One region of the Mycoplana sp. ABR4_002 genome, then DNA from elsewhere that is predicted to be linked to it. Evidence: riboswitches for the same ligand, from Rfam matches in the RefSeq annotation. Region 1 holds a riboswitch; the other holds the start of a gene.

Region 1 (8,646 bases):
TGCAGGCGAGGGTATTGGTGCCGTCGATGTTCATCGCGCACGAGCCGCAGATGCCCTCGCGGCAGGAGCGCCGGAGCGTCAGGGTCGGGTCGATCTTGTTCTTGATGTAGAGCAGTGCATCGAGCACCATCGGGCCGCAGTCGTCGACGTCGATGTAGAAGGTGTCGATCGACGGGTTCCTGCCGTCGTCCGGGCTCCAGCGGTAGACGCGGAACTCGCGGGTATTGGTGGCGCCGTCCGGCTTCGGCCAGACCTTGCCTTCGGTAACCTGCGAGTTCTTGGGGAGAGCGAGTTCAACCATGTCCAGCGTTCCTCGGGATCAGTAGACGCGGGCCTTCGGCGCGATCTTCTTGGGATCGATGCCGTCGGCGATGAGGTCGGTATGGACCGGGCGATAGTCGAGCTTCACGTCGCCGGCGTCGTTCACCCAGGCAAGCGTGTGCTTGCGCCAGTTGACGTCGTCGCGGCCGCCGAGCGGCCCGTCCTTGTAGTCCTCGCGGGCATGGGCACCACGGCTTTCCTTGCGGGCCTCGGCCCCGACGACCGTGGTGATGGCGTTGGCCATCAGGTTTTCCAGTTCCAGCGTCTCGACCAGATCCGAATTCCAGATCAACGAGCGGTCGGTGACCTTGATGTCGGCCATCTCGCCCCAGATCTGCTTCATGCGGGCGCAACCGCTTTCCAGCGATTCCTGCGTGCGGAACACGGCCGCGTCCTCCTGCATGGTGCGCTGCATCCGGTCGCGCAGGACCGCCGTCGGCGTGCCGCCATTGGCGTGGCGCAGCTTGTCGAAGCGCGCCATGATCCGGTCGCAGGCCGCCGTGTCGAGTGCCGGGATCGGCTCGGCGCGATCGATCACCTCGCCCGCGCGGATCGCAGCGGCCCGGCCGAACACCACGAGGTCGATCAGCGAGTTGGAGCCGAGGCGGTTGGCGCCGTGGACGGAGGCGCAACCGGCTTCGCCGACGGCCATGAGGCCGGGCGCAAGCCGCTCCGGATTGGCAGCGTCGGCATTGAGCACCTCACCCCAGTAGTTGGTCGGAATGCCACCCATGTTGTAGTGCACGGTCGGCAGGACCGGGATCGGCTCGCGCGTGACGTCGACGCCGGCAAAGATCTTGGCGCTCTCGGAGATGCCCGGCAGGCGCTCCTGCAGCACGGCCGGATCAAGATGGTCGAGATGCAGGTAGATGTGGTCGCCGTTCTTGCCGACGCCGCGCCCCTCGCGGATTTCCAGCGTCATGCAGCGCGACACCACGTCGCGCGAGGCGAGATCCTTGGCCGACGGCGCATAGCGCTCCATGAAGCGCTCGCCCTGGGAATTGACGAGATAACCGCCCTCGCCACGCGCCCCTTCGGTGATCAGGCAGCCCGAGCCGTAGATGCCGGTCGGATGGAACTGGACGAACTCCATGTCCTGCAGCGGCAGGCCGGCGCGGGCGATCATGCCGCCGCCGTCGCCGGTGCAGGTGTGGGCCGAGGTCGCGGAGAAGTAGGCGCGGCCGTAGCCGCCGGTTGCCAGCACCACCATTTTGGCGGAGAAGCGGTGGATCGTGCCGTCGTCGAGGTTCCAGGCGACGACGCCGGTGCAGCGGCCGTCGGCCGACATGATCAGGTCGATGGCGAAGTATTCGACGAAGAACTCGGCGTTGTTGCGCAGTGACTGGCCATAGAGCGTGTGCAGGATGGCGTGACCGGTGCGGTCGGCAACCGCACAGGTACGCTGCACCGGCGGCCCCTCGCCGTAGTTCTGCATGTGTCCCCCGAACGGGCGCTGGTAGATCTTGCCTTCCTCGTTGCGCGAGAACGGCACGCCGTAATGCTCCAGCTCGTAGACCGCCTTCGGCGCCTCCATCGCCAGGTACTGCATGGCGTCGACGTCGCCGAGCCAGTCCGAGCCCTTGACCGTGTCGTAGAGATGCCACTGCCAGCTATCGGGCGTCATGTTCTGCAGCGAAGCGGCGATGCCGCCCTGGGCGGCCACCGTATGCGAGCGCGTCGGGAAGACCTTGGTGATGCACGCGGTCTTCAGGCCCTGTTCGGCCATTCCGAGGGTTGCGCGCAGACCGGCGCCACCGGCGCCAACGACGACCACGTCAAAGGCATGATCGACATACTGGTACGCTTTGCCGTTCATCGCCGGCGAGGAGTTCGGTGCCATGGTGAATTATCCCGCGAAAGCGATCTTCAGGACGGCGAACAGACAGAGGCCGCCGACAAGAGCCGCAAAGAAGGTATTGAGGATCAGAAGGACGATCTTGATGCCCTCGGCGTGGACGTAGTCCTCGATGATGACCTGCATGCCGAGCTTCATGTGGAAGATGCCGGAGACCACCACCAGCCCCATCACCACCGCCACCACCGGGTGCGACAGCGCGGCCCGGACTTCGGCATAGGGGGCGCCGGCGTAGCAGAGCAGGAATCCGACGAAGAACAGCAGCAGCGGCACGTTGGCGACCGCCGTCAGCCGCTGGCGCCAGAAGTGCTCCGTCCCGTCGCGGGCCGAACCGAGACCGCGGACGCGGCCGAGGGGTGTACGCATGTCCATTGTCTGTCTCCCTCAGCGCACGAGCAGGGCGATGGCCCAGACCAGCACCGTCAGCGTCAGCGACGCGACCAGGGTGGCCTTGGCGATCTTGGTGGCGAAATGCTTCTCATAGCCGTGACCCAGGTCCCACATGAAGTGACGAAGCCCGCCGAGCATGTGATGGAACAGCGCCCAGGTGTAGCCGAGCAGGATCAGCGTGCCGATCCAGGTCCCGAAAAACCAGCTGGCCCAGTTGAACTGGGCCTCGCCGGTGGCCGCGGCAATCAGCCACCATGCGACGAGCACCGTGCCGAAATAAAGCGCGCCGCCCGTGATGCGGTGTACAATCGACATCACCATCGTCGGGATCGGCTTGTAGATTTGGAGATGCGGCGAGAGTGGCCGGCTTTTTGTGACATTCGTCATCAGAACCCTCACGGAAATCCCGGAGAACGGCCCCGATAACTGGACGATTTTACTCCGGAATTGCACTTTGTTGCTGCGCAATGCAATGATTGCGACGTTTAATCACCGAAATGCGGAACCACAAGTATCCTTAAGTCTCAAAATCGATTTAATCGATTAATCCGAAAGGACGATACTGAGGCCCCTCCGCAGCCGTTAACCAATCTTAACGAATGTTACCGAATCGTTAACCAAATCCGTGACTCCGCCGCCGGAATGAGCGAGATTGTAAGGACTCGTTAAGCGTAACCCGGAGGCGAAACAGAATGAGTCTGTTTTCCAGAGCCTGCATGATCGCAATCGCGCTCGCCGCCATCGCCCTGCCGCTTGCATCGGCGCCGCAAGTGGAAGCGCGTGACCGCCATGAGGGCGGCAGCCGCAACCGCGACCGCAACTTCAATTCCACCAGGAGCGACATCACCGGCGGCAACATGCCCTGGCGGACCAACTTGCGCCGAGGCCAGCACAACTCCGCGCGCCACGACGGCGACCGTGATCGCAACCGCGGCGGTCAGCGCGGCAACGACTTCAACTTCACCAGTGGCGACATCACCGGCGGCAACATCAACGACCGCCGCTGGCGGCGCAACAATGGCTGGCGCAACGACTGGCGGTTCGACAGGAACTGGCGCGCCGACCGCAACGACTGGGGGCGCGACTGGAACGGGCCCGTGCGCAACTGGGGCGCGAACTCGCTGGGACCGGACTGGAACTATCGCGGGCGCCCGTACTACGCCGGGCCTTCGCGCCCCTACTATGCCGGACCGGCCTATCCCTACTATCGCGGCCAGTCCGAGGCGCGCGACAACATCTACAACAACTTCTACGGCGGTGCCATCTCCGCCTATGACGATCCCGGCAACGGCGTCTACTTCTACTACGACGAATACGGCGACGGCGGCGGACGGTCCCCGTCCTTCGCCGCGCAGCCGGCGCCCCAGGCCAAGGTGATCTCCATATCGCCACAGACCGAAAACGCCGCCTGCAGTTGGGAGCAGGGCGTCTGCGTCATCCGACCCTAGCGTGACGCGCGCAACCGGCATGGCACGCCCGGACCGTTCCTGAGCAGGAAAGTCCGGGCGGTCGCGGTCGCGGCTACCGTTCGAACTCCTCGCGCAGCATTTCCAGTTCGAGCCACTCCTCCTCCATGCGGTGAAGGTCGGCGCGAAGCGCTTCCAGTTCTCCCGCCAGCCGGTTGAAGCTGGCCGGATCCTTGGCAAACAGCGTCGGGTCGGCCATCCTTTCCTCGCGTTTGGCGAGTTCGGCCTGAACCTTGTCGATCTCCCCGGGCAAGGTCTCGAGCGCGAACTTCTGCTTGTAGGAGAGCTTGCCCCGGCCCTTGTCGGCCGGCTTCTCGGCGGGCGCGCTGTCGGCCGCCTTCGTCCGTTCCGCCTTCTCCACGCGGCGGCGCTCTTCGGCCGCGCCGCGACGCTGCGCCATCATGTCGGTATAGCCGCCGGCATATTCGATCCAGCGGCCGTCCGGCGCCGCGGGGTCGGCGGGGGCGATCGTCGAGGTGACCGTGCGGTCGAGGAAGTCGCGGTCGTGGCTGACGAGGATCACCGTGCCGGGAAAGCCGGCGACGATCTCCTGCAGCAGGTCGAGCGTCTCGATGTCGAGGTCGTTGGTCGGCTCGTCGAGGATCAGCAGGTTGGTCGGACGCGAGAGGATGCGTGCCAGCATCAGCCGCGCCCGCTCGCCGCCCGAGAGATTGCGGATCGGCGTGCGCGCCTGCTCGGGCTGGAACAGGAACTCCTTCATGTAGCCGGTGACATGGCGCTGCTCGCCGTTGACGAGCAGGGTCTCGCCGCGGCCGTCGGTGAGGTAATGCGCCAGCGTGTCGTCCGGGTTGAGGTCCTCGCGGCGCTGGTCGAGGGTGGCGATTTCAAGGTTCGTGCCGAGCCGGACGGCGCCGGCGTCGGGCGCGAGCTGGCCGGTCAGGATCTTCAGCAGCGTCGTCTTGCCCGCGCCGTTCGGCCCGACAAGGCCGATGCAGTCGCCGCGATGGACCCGCAGCGAGAACGGAGCGACGATGGTGCGCTCGCCATAGCGCTTGCTGACCTTGTCGGCTTCGATCACCAGCTTGCCCGATTCCTGGGCATCGGATGCCGTCGCTTGCACCGTGCCCTGCGGCCCCTTGTGACCGCGATGGCGCGCCCGCATGTCCTGCAACTCGCCGAGCCGGCGCATGTTGCGCTTGCGCCGGGCCGTCACGCCATAGCGCAGCCAGTGTTCCTCGCGCTCGATCGCCTTGCCGAGCTTGTGCTGCTCCAGTTCCTCCGCTTCCAGCACCTGGTCGCGCCAGGCCTCGAAATGGGCAAATCCGCGGTCGAGCCGACGCGAAGCGCCGCGGTCGAGCCAGACGGTGGCATTGGAGACCTTCTCGAGGAAGCGGCGGTCGTGCGAGATGACGACCAGCGCCGATCGGCTCTTGACCAGTTCCTCCTCCAGCCATTCGATCGTCGGCAGGTCGAGATGGTTGGTCGGCTCGTCGAGAAGCAGGATGTCGGGCTCCGGCGCCAGCACGCGGGCGAGCGCCGCGCGGCGAGCCTCGCCCCCCGACAGCGTCGTCGGATCCTCTTCGCCGGTCAGCCCGAGATGGGAAAGAAGGTAGGCGACGCGATAGGGGTCGTCACCCGGGCCGAGCCCGGCTTCGGTATAGGCGGACACCGTGGCATAGCCCTCGAAGTCGGGCGCCTGCTCGAGATAGCGGATGGTGGCGGACGGATGGCGGAAAATCGCCCCGGACTGCGGCTCGACCATGCCGGCAGCGATCTTGAGCAGCGTCGACTTGCCCGAGCCGTTGCGGCCGACAAGGCAGATGCGGTCGCCCGGCTCCACCTGGAGGTTCGCGCCGGCGAGCAGCGGCGTGCCGCCGAAGCTCAGGAACGTGTCGTCGAGTTTGAGGATGGGCGGTGCCAACGGTCAGGCTCCTGAATGATCATAGGGCCGGGCCAGCATGACGGCGCGGCCGGAGGCGAGGGTGAGGGTGACGGGGCCGAGGGCCACGTTGGAGACGGTGCGCGAGGAGCCGAACGGCACCTCGAACCCTTCAAGCGGATAGCGCACATTCGCGATCGACAGGCCGGAAAGTGCGGTCAGCCCGAGGACGGAAAAGAGACTGCCCGGCGGCAGGTCGATGGTGGCGCTCCCGGCCTGCAGCGGCCAGGCCTCCTCCGCTCCCGAGGTGAGGACGACGTCCAGGCCGTTCTCCTTCAGCGCCATGGCATGCAACAGGTGCATGAGCGCGTGGTCGCTGCGCTCGCCGCCCAGCCCCCCGGCGAGGATGAGCCTGCGCGCACCACGTTGCAGAGCGGCCGAAACGGCGATCTCGCCATCGGTGGCGTTCTTGGCGGCCGGATAGGGTTCGCGCGGGACATGCGCCCAGGTCTCGAACTCTTCCGCCGAACTGGAGTCGAAGTCGCCGACCCAGACCTCGGGCGTCAGGCCGAGCATCGCCGCGTGGCGTATTCCGCCGTCGGCGGCGATGCAGCGGGCACCGGCGATCGCCGCCAGGAACCGTGGCGTCGGTTCGAGGGTTCCCCCGAGCAGGACAAGAAAGGAATGGTCGGCGCCGGTGTTGGTCATGGGTGCACCGTCTAACGCATGTCTTGGGGGAATGGAAACGGCTTTCGCTGCGAACGGCCGGTGGCGCAAGACGCTTGCAAGCATCGCGCTGCCGGATTAATGCTTGCCCTGCTCTAACGGGGTGCCTTGGATCGCGCGATCCGCCGAAGGCTGAGAGGCTATGCCAACCCGCGGAACCTGATCCGGTTTGTACCGGCGGAGGGATTAGACGGCACATCCAGCGCCCTATTCCCCTTCATGGATCGATTAAGGAGGCGCAGATGCGCAACACAAGGCTTTCCACCCTGTCGCTGCTCGCCGCGGCGTTCATCGCCACCCCCGCGGCTGCTGCGGACAAGACGCTGACCGTCTACACCTACGAGAGCTTCGTCACCGAATGGGGGCCCGGCGCCAAGGTGGCGGCCGCCTTCGAGGAGACCTGCGGCTGCAAGGTCGAATGGATCGGCGTCGCCGACGGCGTCGAGTTGCTGACCCGGCTGAAGCTGGAAGGCGAAGGCACCAGCGCCGATGTCGTCCTCGGCCTCGACACCAATCTCGTCGCCGAGGCCAAGGCGACCGGTCTGTTCGTGCCGCATCAGCTTTCGCCGCAGGGGCTCACCGTTCCCGGCGGCTTTTCCGACGACACCTTCCTGCCTTACGACTACGGCCACTTCGCCGTGGTCTACGACACAGCGGCGCTGAAGGTTCCGCCGGGCAGCCTGAAGGATCTGGTCGAGGGCGATCCCGACGAGAAGATCGTTGTCCAGGATCCCCGCACCTCGACGCCGGGCCTCGGCCTCCTGCTCTGGGTCAAGGCCGTCTACGGCGACAAGGCCGGCGAGGCCTGGGCGAAGCTGAAGGACCGCGTGCTCACCGTTACCCCCGGCTGGTCCGAGGCCTACGGTCTCTTCACCAAGGGCGAGGCGCCGATGGTGCTCTCCTACACGACCTCGCCGGCCTACCACATGGTGGCGGAGGACACCGATCGCTACCAGGCGGCAGCGTTCTCCGAGGGGCACTACGTCCAGATCGAGGTCGCCGGCATGACCAAAACGTCGGATGATCCGGAACTGGCCCGGCGGTTCCTCACCTTCATGACCGGACCCGACTTCCAGTCGATCATTCCGGAGACCAACTGGATGATGCCGGTCGGCGCCACCAAAGAACCGCTGCCGGCCGCCTTCGACAGGCTGGTCAAGCCCGGGAACACGTTCCTGCTCCCCTCGGGCGAGGTGGCGGCCAAGCGCAAGGCCTGGATCGACGAGTGGCTGGCGGCGATGAGCGCCAACTAGGCATTGTCCCCGCCTGCGCAGGTCGGGGCCTGACCCCCGGCTCCGGAGCGGCGGGAAGCGCAACAACGGAGGCGGCTCCCGGCATGTACACCGCGAGCGAAAGCACAGCGATCAGGGGCGCCGGAGCTCTGGCCTTCGGCTTCATCGTGCTGTTCGCCGGACTTGCGACCGCTGTGCTGCTGCTGAACGCCGAGGCCGGCGCCGGCGGCGCCCTGTTCGACGCCTATCTGTTCCGGGTCGCCAGGTTCACGCTGCTGCAGGCGGGCCTGTCGACGCTGCTGGCAGTGGCGCTCGCGGTCCCGGTCGCCCGGGCACTGGCCCGCCGCCGAGAGTTTCCCGGCCGGGCCTGGATCATCCGACTGTCGGTGCTGCCCCTCGGGCTGCCGGCGCTGGTGGCCGCGCTCGGCATCATCGAGGTCTGGGGCCGGCGTGGCATTGTCAACGAGATGTTGGCCCTGACCGGACTCGACAATCCGGTCAGCGTGTATGGGCTTGCAGGCATTCTCATCGCCCATGTCTTCTTCAACCTGCCGCTCGCCGCGCGTCTGCTGCTTGCCGGCCTGGAGCGCATCCCGGCCGAGTACTGGCTCACCGCCGCCAATCTCGGCATGCGTCCGCGCGCGGTGTTCCGCCTGCTCGAATGGCCGGCCATCCGCGGCATCCTGCCGGGGATCGCCGGCCTCGTCTTCATGCTTTGTGCCACCAGCTTCACCGTCGTGCTCACGCTGGGGGGCGGACCCGGCGCCTCGACGATCGAGGTCGCGATCTACCAGGCGCTCCGCTTCGACTTCGACC
Region 2 (8,646 bases), on a different contig from region 1:
CGCGCACCATCGGCATGATCTGGCGCAAGACCAGTCCCCTCGCCAAGCAGCTGCGACAGATCTCCGATGTCGTGCGTCGGGCGCGCGAGGCCGGGCCGGGGGCGCGGACCGCTTCAGGCTGAGCGCTTCGGCCAACTGGTGGACCCGCGCGAAGGTCTTGCTTCCCCCCGCGCCGCCGAACATAATTGCCGATCGTAACCGTATTCTCGAGGGGCCGCGGGGGCACCATGGCGGGTAGCGATGTCGCAGCGGACAGGACCGGAGGATGGGTCGGCCGGGCGTTCTTTGCAGAGTTCGCACCTCCGGGCGATTTCCATTCAAGTGGAACGGTTGTTCGCCAGCGTTGCCGCGATGCGGCGGGAAAAAGGCGTCCGTCAGTTCTGCGCGCGCTTGTCCCTGCGAGCGGATTGCAATCACCTTCAGCGTCAAGGTCCGAGGAGGTCCAGATGTTCATCGGCGAAATCGTGAAGCACAAGGGTGTCGGGGTCATCTCGGTGGCGCCGCACCAGACGGTGTTAGAAGTGCTGCGGCTGTTTCGCGACGCGAGCATCGGCTTTGTGGTGGTCAGCCGCTCGCCGCGCGAGGTTCTGGGCACCGTGTCGGAACGCGATTGCTGCAACGCGATGGCTGAACACGGGGCCGAGGCGGCGACGATGCCGGTTTCCGACGTCATGAGCCGCAATGCGGCGACCTGCGCGACAGGCGATGTGCTGCCCGTGGTCATGGCGATCATGACCGAGCGGCGGACGCGGCACGTGCTGGTAATGGACGGCGACGACCTCGTCGGCGTCGTCAGCATCGGCGACCTGGTCAAGCACAGGCTCGAGGAGGCGCAGCGCACCGAGCAGGACCTGCATGCCTATATCAGCGGGGCGAGCTACCACTGACATGGCGGCCGTCGCCGCCCAACGGCTTACAGGCCGAAAACGACGGCGCCTCCGGTCAGGCCCGCGCCTGCCGCGGTCAGCAACAGCTTCTCTCCCGGGGCAAAGGGTTTGGTCCGATGCGCGAGCGAGAGCGAGAGTGCGATCGTTGCCGCCGACGAATTGCCGTAATCCTCGATCGTCCGTACGGTCTTTTGCGGATCGATGCCGAGCCGGTCCGCGACGGCATCGAATATGCGCGCATTGGCCTGATGCGGGATGAACCGATCGATGCCGGCGACCTCCATTTCGGCGCCGGCCAGCGCCCGCGACCCACAATGGGCCATCAGCTGCACCGCCTGGGCAAACATTTCGCGCCCGTCCCGCATCGTCATCAGACACTCTTGCGCAGCCATCGCGGGGGAGAATGGCCGGCTGCTGCCGCCGGCCGGGATCGAGATCAGGTCGTAGCGACTGCCATCCGAGGCCAGTTCGGCGCCGAGCACGCCGGTCGCCACATCGTCGGACGGCGCCAGAACCACGGCGCCGGCGGCATCGGCGAAGAGCACGGCGCTGGCCCGTTCGGCGGGATTGATCCGCCGGCTGAGGATGTTGGCCGCCACCACAAGGACCGGCTTTCCCTGAGCGCGGACAAAGCCGTCTGCCAGGGTGAGCGCGTAAAGGAAGCCGGAGCAGGCACCGGCGAGATCGACCGCGCCGCTGCCGCCAAGGCCGAGCCGGTGCGCCAGCAGCGGCGCCGAGGGCGGCAGCAGGTGGTCCGGCGTCGAGGTGGCCAGCAGCGTCAGCGCGACGTCGCCGGCGGCGATGCCGGAGCCTTCGAGCGCGGCGCTTCCGGCCTGCGCCGCAAGGCCGCTGAGCGTGTCGCCGTCATCGGCCCAGTGGCGTGCGCGGATCCCGGTCCGCTGTTCGATCCAGCCCGGCTCCAGCCCGAGCGAACCCTCGATTTCGGCGTTTTCGACGCGCCGGCCGGGCACCGCGTGGCCGACACCTGCCAGCCTGGACGATCGCATCGTCTTCATGGTCGCCCGACCGCGACGAGATCGGCGGCCTCGTCGATCGCGGCATAGGCTTGATCGAGATCGGCGGCGCTCACGCAGTAGGGCGGCATCAGGTAGATGACGTTGCCGAGCGGACGGATCAGGAGCCCGTATTCGCGGAAGAAGGCCCGCAGCCGCGGCCCGGCCTCGGAAAGGTAGCCACTCTCCGGAACCGCCAGATCAAGGGCGGCAATCGTGCCGATCTGGCGGACCTCGGCGAAGCGGCGATCGGCTTGGAAGCGCGCAAGCCGTGCACGGTGGCGCTGAGCGAGTCTTGCGATCCGCTCGCCGACCGGCTCGGTTTTCCAGATCGAGAGATTTGCGACCGCGGCGGCACAGGCGATCGGATTGGCGGTGTAGGAACTGGAATGGAAAAACGTCTTGCGCCGGTCGGTCGAGCTGTGCGCCTCGAAGATCGCCGCGGTGCACAGCGTCGCCGCGAGCGGCACCGCGCCCCCGGTCAGGCCCTTGGACGTGCAGAGGATGTCGGGACTGATCCCGGCCTGCTCGCAGGCGAACAGCGTTCCCGTCCGCCCCCAGCCGGTCATCACCTCGTCGACGATCATGAGAACGCCGTGGCGCTCGGCGATGCGCTTCAGCTCGGCCAGCACCGCTGCGCCATAGGTCTTCATGCCGCCCGCTCCCAGAACGAGCGGTTCGACCAGCAGCGCCGCCACATCGCCCGTTCTGCAGGCCTCTTCGAAGGCGTCGAGCGTGGCCTGCTCCTTGTTCTTTTCCGGGAATGGCAGCCGGTCGACCGCGAACAACAATGGCTCGTAGGCTGCATTGAAGACGCCACGCTCCCCGACGGACATCGTGCCGATCGTGTCGCCATGATAGCTGTGCTCCATCACGGCGATACGCCTGCGCGGCTGGCCGAGGTTGTGGAAATAGCCGAGCGCCATCTTCAGCGCCACCTCCACTGCGGTCGAGCCGCTGTCGGAGTAGAAGACGTGGCTCAGGCCCGCCGGTGCGACCTCGATCAGGCCCCGCGCCAGCACCTCCGCCGGTTCGTGGGAATATTCGGCGAAGATGATCTGGTCGTAGGTCTCGCAGGCCTGCCGGATCGCATCCATGATGACCGGATGGCGATGGCCGTGGGTGATCACCCACCAGGACGAGATCGCGTCGAGCACGGCGGTCCCGTCCTCTTGGAAAAGATGGGCACCTTCGGTCCGGGCGATCTTCTTCATCGCCGGTTCGAGCGCATGCTGCGTAAAGGGGTGCCAGACGGGGGAAGGGATCATGCCGGCTCCGTACGGAAGAGGTTCAAGTCGAAATTGTCGTGAAAGGCCTGGCGCAGGCGCTCCGGCTCCAAGGCATCGAGCCTTGGCAGCCGACCGAGCGGGCGGATTCGTCCCAATTCGGCGATGATGGCCTCCGACTCGGCCTGCGCTTCGCCGATGAAGGCGACGCCGAAGACGGGAATCGACCGGGCGCGCAACGCCTCCAGGGACAACAGGCTGTGATTGATGGTCCCGAGCGCGGTGCGGGCGCAGAGGATGACGGGGATCTGCCAGCGGGCGAAGACGTCCGCAAACACGGTGTCCTCGGTCAGCGGCACCAGCAGTCCGCCCGCGCCTTCGATGACCAGTGGCGTGTCGGTGTCGGGCGGAACCAGCCTTTCGACCTCGATGCGGACCCCGTCGATCCTGGCCGCCAGATGCGGCGAGGCCGGGGTCCGCAGGCGATAGGCTTCCGGGAGGATGCGGGCCGACGGGATCTGCGCCAGCCGGCGCACGGTCTCGCTGTCCGTCTCCTCTTCAAGGCCGGACTGCACCGGCTTCCAGTAGGTAGCGGCGAGCGCATCCGCCAGCGCGGCCGAGAAGACCGTCTTGCCGATGCCGGTATCGGTGCCGGTGACCACGAAGCGGGGCGTCATGGTCTTTCCTCCGCCATGATCGTGGCGAGTTGCGCGAACATGCGCGATATCGTCGGCCGGTCGACGTTGAGGGTGACGGCGATCCGCAGCCGGGCCGTGCCCTCGGGCACGGTCGGGGGGCGGATCGCGCGGATGTCGAAGCCGAGGCTGCGCATGCGCGCCGCGACCCGCAGGCACAGAGCATTGTCGCCGATCGATACCGGCAGGATCTGCGAGCCGCTGCCCGCAATGCCGAGCGCGCCGGCGAGTTCGGCATTGGCAAAGGCGCGCAACCCGTCAAGATCGGTGCGGCGCGCGGGCTCGTCCGCAAGCACCTTCACGGCCTCGCGCACGGCTGCGGCCGTCAGCGGCGAAGGCGCCGTCGAATAGATGAAGCCGCGCGCGCGGTTGATGAGAAAGGCGCACAGCACGGCGCTGCCGCCGATCAGCGCGCCGCTGGCGCCGAGCGCCTTGCCGCAGGTATGGATGACAATGACGTTCTCCCGGTCTTTCAATTCCGCGGCGAGACCGCGTCCGCCAGCACCAAAGACGCCCGTGGCATGGGCCTCGTCGATCACCAGGAAGCCGTCGTGTCTGTCGGCGAGGTCGGCGAGGTCCGCCAGGGGTGCGCGGTCGCCGTCCATCGAGTAGAGGCTTTCGGCGGCGATCCATGGATGGCCCGTGCCACCGGTATGCCGCCACCGGCGGATGGCGTCGGCAACGGCCTGGACGTCGTTGTGCCGCGCGGCAGACGACGGCGCCCTGCTCGCGGCAATGCCCTCGTGCATGCTGGCATGGACCAGCGCATCGTGAACGATCAGGTCGTCTCGCCGGGGCAGGGTCGCAAAGAGTGCCGCGTTCGCGGCATAGCCGCTGCCGAAAAAAAGGCAACGCTCCGTGCCGAAGTAGGCCGCGGCCTCGGCCTCGAGCGCTTCGTGCTCGGGGTGGTTGCCGCGCAGCAGCCGTGAGCCGCCGGCACCGACCGGCACGCCGCGTTCGAGCGCGGCGGAAACGGCGGCCTTCAGGCGCGGCGATCCTGCCAGCGCCAGATAGTCGTTCGAGGCGAAGTCGACACCTTTCGGCGGCAGCAATGCCCGGTATCGCCCCTTGCGCTCGAGCCCGGCCAATGTCTGCCGATAGCGTTCGAGACCAGCACAGGTCATGCCGTGTGTTCCGGGGCCATGGGCTGGAGCCCGAGGCGGCGGAACAGGCGCGCGTCGTCGTCCTCACCCGGATTGTCGGCCGTCAGCAGCGTCTCGCCGACAAAGATCGAGTTGGCCCCGGCGAAGAAGCACAGCGCCTGCGTCTCGTCGGTCATTTCGGTTCGGCCGGCCGACAGGCGAACATGGGACCGCGGCATCAGGATGCGCGCAAGCGCGACGGTACGGACAAAGTCGATAGGGTCGATCGGTGCTGCCTCGGCCAGTTTCGACCCGGGGATCGGGATGAGCATGTTGACCGGCACGCTCTCCGGCGGGGAGGGGAGATTGGCGAGCGTCACCAGCATGGCGACGCGGTCGTCGGGCGTCTCGCCCATGCCCAGGATCCCGCCGGCGCAGACCTTGATCCCGGCGTCGCGGACGTTCGCCAGCGTGTCGAGGCGGTCGGCGAAGGTGCGAGTGGTGATGATGTCGCCGTAAAAGCGCTCGGACGTGTCGATGTTGTGGTTGTAGTAGTCCAGACCGGCCTCCGCCAGCACCGCGCTCTGCTGCGGGGACAGCATTCCCAGCGTCATGCAGGTCTCCATGCCGAGCGCCTTGACGCCGTGAACCATCGCAATGAGCGCGTCCATGTCGCGCTCCTTCGGGCTGCGCCAGGCCGCGCCCATGCAATAACGCGTCGCGCCTTCCGCCTTTGCCCGGCGCGCCTCGGCGATGACGCGCTCGACCTCCATCAGCTTCGACGCCTTGAGGCCGGTGGGGTAGTGCGCCGACTGGCTGCAGTAGCCGCAATCCTCTGCGCAGCCCCCGGTCTTGATCGACAACAGCCGGCTCATCTGCACGGCGTTGGGGTCGAAATTCGCCCGATGGACGCAGTGGGCCCGGAAGAGGAGATCGTTGAATGGCAAATTATAGATTTTTTGAGTGTCGGATTGGTTCCACTGCTCGGCAACGGTGCCCGATTGCCGTGCGACCGCGTCCGTATCCCCCGAAGTTCCCTGCAAGCTCGCCCTCCAATTATGCTCGTTATCGATAGAGACTCAATATTATCTATAAATTACTTTAAGGCATGCGAACGCAAGCGCCCTAGGGTAGAAGGCAAGGAGGGTCCCTCGACCTTGAGGCGTGGTGCGTGCGCGGGAAACGACCCTAGTTGAGTTTATCTAGCCGACGATCGCGAAGCCGTCGCGGGTGGTGCCGGAGGCGCTGCGGACCGGCCTTTGCCCGATCCACTGTACATGGCGTTCAAGAACCGTCACCGCGTTCTCCGTTCGCCCCTGGCGCAGGAAAGACAGGATCGCGCGGTGGTCGTGATCGGTCCGGACTTCCCATTCGGAACGCCAGGTGGCGAACAGGAAGCGGGCGCTGGCGGCGTGCAGGTCGTCGATCGCGGCGAGCAGTCGCGGCATGTCGCACGGGGTGAGGATCAGCCGGTGAAAGCGCCGGTTCGCGTCCTCCCACGAGCGGACGTCGCGTGAATTGTCGCCGGCGACGGTCGCCTCCTCGGCCGCGTCCAGCAGGGACGGGGTCAAATGCGGTGCGGCATGCCTGAGCGCGAGGACTTCGAGCGCTGCCCGCATCTGCGCCACCTCGCGCACCGCCGCCAGATCGAACGAGGCGACACGGACCCCGCGCCGCGGTTCGCTGACGACCAGCCCCTGTGCCTCAAGCCTGCGGAAGGCCTCGCGCACCGGTACGTGGCTCGCACCGAATTCCGCGGCAAAGTGATCCTGCCGCAGTTTCATCCCCGGGGCGAGTTCGCCGGTGACGATGCGGTCGGCGAGGACGCGGCTGATGCGGCTGGCAATGGTATCGTCGTTCGCTGCGGTCATGTTTTATAGATAATTCCACGCGTTGCGTTTTGGCTACTGTCCGCCATCGATTCCCAGTGCGCATTGGAATGTGCCCGGCGGCGATGTCAACCGCGGTCCGTGATCTACGGCCCGGCATGCCTTGACCGGGGCCCGCCTATCCGCTTATCTAGCCTCATTCACCAGGGGGGTCCCGACAAGGGGCTGAGATTCTGCTGGCGCGAATGGCGGCCGATGCCGTCCCTCAAGCAGCGCAGTGACCCGTTGAACCTGATCCAGTTCATACTGGCGTAGGGACGGTGCAAGCGCTGAAGAGATTCGAAATCCGCCCGGATTGCGTATCGGCGTCTTTCCATCATTCCGGCTCAAGGACTGGGTCTCCAAACTTAACACTTGGAGCCTCACGATGAACATTGCCGCCAAGACCCCAACACCGACCGTCACCACAGGGCCGCTCCCGGCCTCGACGAAAATTCATGTCCCCGGCGAGATCCACCCCGAGATCCGCGTGCCGATGCGCGAGATCGCCCTGCACCCGACCTCGGGCGAGCCACCGGTCATGGTCTACGATTCTTCCGGTCCCTATACGGACCCGTCGCATGCGGTCTCGATCGAGGCCGGCCTGCCGCAACTGCGCCGGTCATGGATCATCGCCCGCGGCGACGCCGAGGCTTATGACGGCCGCCATGTTAGGCCCGAGGACAACGGCTTTGTGACCGGCGACCGGCTGACGCCGGAATTCCCGATCCGCAACCGGCCGCTGCGTGCCAGGGACGGCAAGGCGGTGACCCAGCTCGCCTATGCCCGCGCCGGGATCATCACCCCGGAGATGGAGTTCATCGCCATTCGCGAGAATATCGGCCGCAAGGCCGCCAGGGAGGCCCTTGTCCGCGACGGCGAAAGCTTTGGCGCCCACATCCCCGACCACGTGACCGCCGAGTTCGTCCGACAGGAGGTTGCCGCGGGTCGCGCCATCATCCCGGCCAACATCAACCACCCGGAAAGCGAACCGATGATCATCGGCCGGAACTTCCTGGTGAAGATCAACGCCAATATCGGCAATTCCGCCGTCACCTCCTCGATGGCCGAGGAAGTGGAGAAGATGGTGTGGGCGACCCGCTGGGGGGCAGACACGATCATGGACCTTTCGACGGGTCGCAACATCCACAACATCCGCGAATGGATCATCCGGAACGCACCGGTCCCGGTCGGCACGGTGCCGCTCTACCAGGCGCTGGAGAAGGTCGGCGGCATCGCCGAAGACCTGACCTGGGAAGTCTACCGCGACACGCTGATCGAGCAGGCCGAACAGGGCGTCGACTACTTCACCATCCATGCCGGCGTGCGGCTCCACTACATCCCGCTCACCGTCAGCCGCGTGACCGGCATCGTCTCGCGCGGCGGCTCGATCATGGCCAAGTGGTGTCTGCATCACCACAAGGAAAGCTTCCTCTACGAGCATTTCGAGGAGATCTGCGACATATGCCGCGCCTATGATGTCTCCTTCTCGCTTGGCGACGGCCTGCGCCCCGGCTCCATCGCGGATGCCAACGACGCCGCGCAATTCGCCGAACTGGAGACGCTGGGCGAACTGACGAAGATCGCCTGGGCCAAGGACTGCCAGGTGATGATCGAAGGCCCCGGCCATGTGCCGATGCACAAGATCAAGGAGAACATGGACAAGCAGCTGAAGGTCTGCGGCGAAGCGCCCTTCTATACGCTCGGGCCGCTGACGACGGACATTGCGCCGGGCTATGACCACATCACTTCCGGCATCGGCGCGGCGATGATCGGCTGGTTCGGCACGGCCATGCTCTGCTACGTCACGCCGAAGGAACACCTCGGCCTGCCGGATCGCAACGACGTGAAGGTGGGCGTCATCACCTACAAGAT

The links. A riboswitch is a leader RNA that binds a small molecule or an ion and turns the genes downstream of it on or off. The one in region 1 is predicted to bind thiamine pyrophosphate.
Region 2: it holds a riboswitch for thiamine pyrophosphate, as region 1 does, so the genes downstream of both, thiC (phosphomethylpyrimidine synthase ThiC) here and thiB (thiamine ABC transporter substrate binding subunit) in region 1, are expected to answer to the same signal.

What each region holds. Positions count from the first base shown of each region.
Region 1 covers NZ_JBSWVO010000001.1:3,833,440-3,842,085, forward strand. The annotation lists gene ACXAGF_RS18280 (succinate dehydrogenase iron-sulfur subunit) at 1-301, opposite strand, end outside; gene sdhA (succinate dehydrogenase flavoprotein subunit) at 320-2,161, opposite strand; gene sdhD (succinate dehydrogenase, hydrophobic membrane anchor protein) at 2,168-2,548, opposite strand; gene sdhC (succinate dehydrogenase, cytochrome b556 subunit) at 2,561-2,953, opposite strand; gene ACXAGF_RS18300 (hypothetical protein) at 3,259-4,014, shown strand; gene ACXAGF_RS18305 (ABC-F family ATP-binding cassette domain-containing protein) at 4,088-5,914, opposite strand; gene ACXAGF_RS18310 (thiamine diphosphokinase) at 5,918-6,580, opposite strand; TPP riboswitch at 6,688-6,801, shown strand; gene thiB (thiamine ABC transporter substrate binding subunit) at 6,841-7,851, shown strand; gene thiP (thiamine/thiamine pyrophosphate ABC transporter permease) at 7,935-8,646, shown strand, end outside.
Region 2 covers NZ_JBSWVO010000002.1:112,268-120,913, forward strand. The annotation lists gene ACXAGF_RS20785 (hydrogen peroxide-inducible genes activator) at 1-122, shown strand, start outside; gene ACXAGF_RS20790 (CBS domain-containing protein) at 447-887, shown strand; gene ACXAGF_RS20795 (beta-ketoacyl-ACP synthase III) at 914-1,903, opposite strand; gene ACXAGF_RS20800 (adenosylmethionine--8-amino-7-oxononanoate transaminase) at 1,900-3,168, opposite strand; gene bioD (dethiobiotin synthase) at 3,165-3,803, opposite strand; gene ACXAGF_RS20810 (8-amino-7-oxononanoate synthase) at 3,800-4,945, opposite strand; gene bioB (biotin synthase BioB) at 4,942-5,859, opposite strand; gene ACXAGF_RS20820 (GntR family transcriptional regulator) at 6,106-6,774, opposite strand; TPP riboswitch at 6,928-7,068, shown strand; gene thiC (phosphomethylpyrimidine synthase ThiC) at 7,160-8,646, shown strand, end outside.